2 regions of the Bacillus sp. YH3-2-B2 genome follow, and region 1 is predicted to be linked to the other one. Evidence: predicted binding sites of a transcription regulator. Region 1 holds the regulator's gene; the other holds the start of a gene.

What was found. Region 1 encodes NrdR, which represses ribonucleotide reductase genes. Its sites were predicted from a motif close to AACACNATATATNGTGTT; they were not measured.
Region 2: a site for NrdR is predicted at 1,291-1,308, ahead of nrdI (class Ib ribonucleoside-diphosphate reductase assembly flavoprotein NrdI). Genes of this name have one in related genera too.

The regions. Positions count from the first base shown of each region.
Region 1 is NZ_JBSJQE010000003.1:757,960-760,162, reverse strand. It holds gene speD (adenosylmethionine decarboxylase) at 89-469, shown strand; gene nrdR (transcriptional regulator NrdR) at 718-1,176, shown strand; gene ACWJJX_RS13965 (replication initiation and membrane attachment family protein) at 1,288-2,203, shown strand, end outside.
Region 2 is NZ_JBSJQE010000001.1:916,122-918,324, forward strand. It holds gene miaA (tRNA (adenosine(37)-N6)-dimethylallyltransferase MiaA) at 1-153, shown strand, start outside; gene hfq (RNA chaperone Hfq) at 193-414, shown strand; gene ACWJJX_RS04305 (YmzC family protein) at 511-786, shown strand; gene ACWJJX_RS04310 (hypothetical protein) at 869-1,084, shown strand; gene nrdI (class Ib ribonucleoside-diphosphate reductase assembly flavoprotein NrdI) at 1,344-1,736, shown strand; gene nrdE (class 1b ribonucleoside-diphosphate reductase subunit alpha) at 1,696-2,203, shown strand, end outside.

The DNA.
Region 1 (2,203 bases):
CTCCGGACTAACTTTCCCCCGTGGTAAATGGCCGGGTCAGTTCTCGGAAATTCACTTTTTTAATTCTTGTTAAGGGGGGTCCATGATTATGGAAACAATGGGGCGTCACGTCATCTCCGAGCTGTGGGGATGCGATTTTGATAAGCTCAATGACATGGATTTTATTGAAAAAACGTTTGTAAATGCTGCTTTGAAATCAGGAGCTGAGGTGCGCGAGGTCGCATTTCACAAATTTGCACCGCAAGGCGTAAGCGGAGTCGTTATTATCTCTGAGTCACATTTAACGATTCACAGTTTTCCTGAACACGGATATGCAAGCATTGATGTTTATACTTGTGGAGACCTGGATCCTAATGTGGCTGCGGATTACATTGCGGACGCATTACATGCAGATACAAGAGAAAACATTGAAATACCGAGAGGAATGGGGCCTGTACAGATTAAACAGGCACAAGCGAAAGTACTGTAATTTTCAAAACGCAAACACAAGGGAGCTAAGCTGAAAAAGCCATTACGCGCTTTGAAGCTGATGCTCCTTTTCTAATGTAAAAAAACAGCATTGCTTTTTCTTTAAGCATTTTTTTTGTAAAATAGAAAAGATAAGGCCGGTCTATCGGCTCTCCCAACAAATAGGCTCATCCTAGAAACGTTGGCGGGCATTTACCGGAAGCTTGCGAACCGCATTACAGCAACGAAACAGATGGGAGCTGATCCAATTTGAAATGTCCTTCATGCCAGCATAACGGTTCCCGCGTACTTGATTCACGGCCTGCGGACGAAGGGAAATCAATCCGCAGAAGGCGGGAATGCGAAGCCTGCCATTACCGCTTCACTACATTTGAGAAGTTTGAAGAGATGCCTCTGATCGTCGTGAAAAAAGAAGGCGTCCGGGAAGAATTCAGCCGTGAAAAAATGCTGCGCGGGTTAATTAAAGCTTGTGAAAAAAGGCCCGTTCCTTTAAAAACATTGGAAGACATGTGCTTTGACATTGAAAAAGAGCTGAGAAACCAAGGCGTATCTGAAGTCAAAAGCGAACTTGTCGGAGAAATGGTAATGGACCGCCTGGCGAAAATCGATGAGGTGTCTTATGTCCGCTTTGCCTCCGTCTACCGGCAGTTTAAGGATATAAACGTGTTTATCGATGAATTGAAAGATTTAATAAAGAAAGAACGCTGAGAGAGCTAAGAGATTGTGTCTGGCTCTTTTCTCATGAGCAAAATTGGCATTTGATAGATCGCAGAAACGGTGTAAAATGAGAGTAGAAACATATCGGAAGGTTTGAGAATCATGGCTGACTATTGGAATGACGTATTGCCTGTAGATCCTTATACGGTCAAAAGCCGTTCGCTTCTTCAGGATGTCGACAGACAGGTTTTGACACATCTGTACCAGCCGCTGATCGGTTCTTTTGCATTCTCCCTTTATATGACCTTATGGGGGGAGCTGGAGCAGAACCGCTTGTGGGGAGCGGAATCCACGCACAGGCAGCTGATGGGCATGATGCAGTCAAATTTAAAAAAGATTCATCATGAACAGGGAAAGCTTGAAGGAATCGGGCTGCTGAAAGTGTATATCCGGGAGTCCGAGCAAAAAGAGCGGATGTTTATTTATGAGCTGCTGCCCCCGCTCAGGCCGAATGATTTTTTTGAAGACGGCATGCTGAATGTCTTTCTTTATAACAGAGTCGGTAAAACGAAATACCAGCAGCTGAGACAATTTTACACGCACCCTTCCGTCGGCGCGGGCGCAAGGGAAATTACCCGTCCGTTTAATCACGCTTTTGCCTCTTTTCAGCCGAGTGAATGGAAAATGACGCCTGATATGGAAGAGGCGATGAAGCTCCCCGAGGACTATGAGACGGCGTCTGTCGGACAAGCGCCTTCCTATACGGTGACGGAGGAAGTGTTTGATTTTGAGCTGTTTTTGGCGGGGTTATCAGAAACGATGATACCGCGCAAATCAATCACACAGGATGTGCGGGAGAGCATTAAAAAGCTTTCATATTTATACGGAATAGATCCTATCTCCATGCAGCACGTCGTCATGACCGCAATTAATGAACAGGATACGATAACGGCCGAAGCGCTGAGGAAAGCGGCCAGCGACTGGTACCAAATTGAAAGAAGCGGCAAGCTTCCGGAACTGATTGATAAAACACAGCCTGTCACCTTGAGAGAAAACCGGACGGAAAAGGACGATTCAT
Region 2 (2,203 bases), on a different contig from region 1:
TTAAAACAAAATTCAAGGCGATATGCGAAACGCCAGCTGACCTGGTTTCGCAATAAAATGCCCGTTTCATGGACAGATATGACGCCGCCTGTTGATATTGAGCAGAAAAAAAAGGAAATTTTCGAGTGCATAGCAGGAAAACTGGAAATTTAATCGAAACAGTATTGTATTGAGAACCAAGGAGGACGAAACATGAAACCGATTAATATTCAAGATCAGTTTTTGAATCAAATCCGAAAAGACAATACGTTCGTCACGGTGTTTTTACTCAACGGCTTTCAGCTTCGCGGCCAGGTAAAAGGCTTTGACAACTTTACCGTTTTGCTCGAAACGGAGGGGAAGCAGCAGCTTATTTATAAACATGCCATCTCCACGTTCGCCCCGCAAAAAAACGTCCAGCTTGAGCTTGAATAGACTTTTTGACAAAGACCATGAACAATGGTCTTTTTCTATGCGCGTCTGTATATTGCAGGCCGTATATCGGAAAGATAAAAGGGGGTACGGAAAATCGTGTTCGAAAGTGAAAATGAACTGAGAAGAATCAGGATTACGCTCGTTTGGATCGCTGTTTTTTTGCTGTTTGGAGCTTGCAGCAATCACGAGACGGTGGTGACGGATGATGACGGCGGCTTGGCGGATGCCGAACCGCAGACAGAAGGCGTGGTGCAGCTGGAACATAATCGTTTCGGCATTGTCGAGGACGGTTACTTAAAAATATACCGCTATGATGAAAAAACGGATAAAATCGAACTGAAAAAAGAAACGGCGCTGGATGAGCTTGAATAAATTTCACAAGCGTTCGAATTTACAAAGCGGGCCGCACAAGCTACACTAAGTACTGACATTGATCATGCAGAGGGTGAGACGATTGAAACACAAGGTGATAATCAACCATTGGGAAGAAACTTGTGAAGATGATTCCTGCTATGAATATGGAACCAGCATCATCGTTGACGGCAAAGAACTGATCAGAGAGGCTTCCATCACAAGCGCTCTGAAAGCCGTACTGAAAGAAATCGGTGCTGATGTGGAGATTGAAGAAACCGTTGAAAGCGAAAAAAAATGTGATTCTTACAAAAAATAAGAATAAAAGTCTAGACTACTAAGCAGTTTTTTTTCATGTTATGATAGACATCGGCTTACACATGACACCTTGAGTAGGATGAGAGATGATTCTCGTTCTGCTCTCTTTTTTGGGCGTTAATCGGGCCGGAGCCAAAGTCCGCTCTTTCAAAAATATGAATTTTTTATAAATCGATCTCAATATGTTGTGTTTTTCTGAGAGGTTAGTATACTATATATAGTGTTAAGAGATTCATTATTTTTGATAGGTCGTGATAAGGATGGTTCAAATCATATTTGATTCAAAGACAGGGAATGTTCAGCGTTTTGTGAATAAAACAGACTTTCAGCTGATCCGCAAGGTGGACGAAACGGACCACGTGGACACTCCGTTTGTTTTGGTCACCTACACGACAAACTTCGGTCAGGTACCGGCATCAACACAATCATTTCTCGAAAAATACGCCCATCTCTTATTAGGAGTCGCTGCGAGCGGCAACAAAGTATGGGGCGATAACTTTGCAAAAAGCGCCGATACCATCTCTAGACAATATCAGGTGCCGATCTTGCACAAATTTGAACTCAGCGGCACATCTAAAGACGTTGAATTGTTTACTCAGGAGGTAGAAAGAGTTGTCACAAAATCAAGTGCCAAAATGGATCCAGTTAAATAACGAAATCATGATCCAACAAGATGGAAAATTCCAGTTTGATAAAGATAAAGAGGCTGTACATAGCTATTTTGTAGACTATATCAATCAAAACACAGTTTTCTTTCACGATTTAAAAGAGAAGCTGGATTATTTGATTGAAAACCAATACTACGAAGAGGAATTCTTAAGCCTTTATTCTTTTGAAGACATTAAAGAAGTGTTTAAGACAGCTTACGCTAAGAAGTTTCGTTTTCCTTCCTTCATGAGTGCGTTTAAATTCTATAATGACTATGCTTTGAAAACGAATGACAAGAAAAAAATCCTCGAGCGTTATGAGGACCGGATCTCAATTGTTGCGCTGTTCTTCGCAAACGGCGACACTGAGAAAGCAAAAGAATATGTGAATCTGATGATCAATCAGGAATATCAGCCGAGCACACCGACATTTTTGAATGCCGGCAGAAAACGCCGCGGAGAACTTGTGAGCT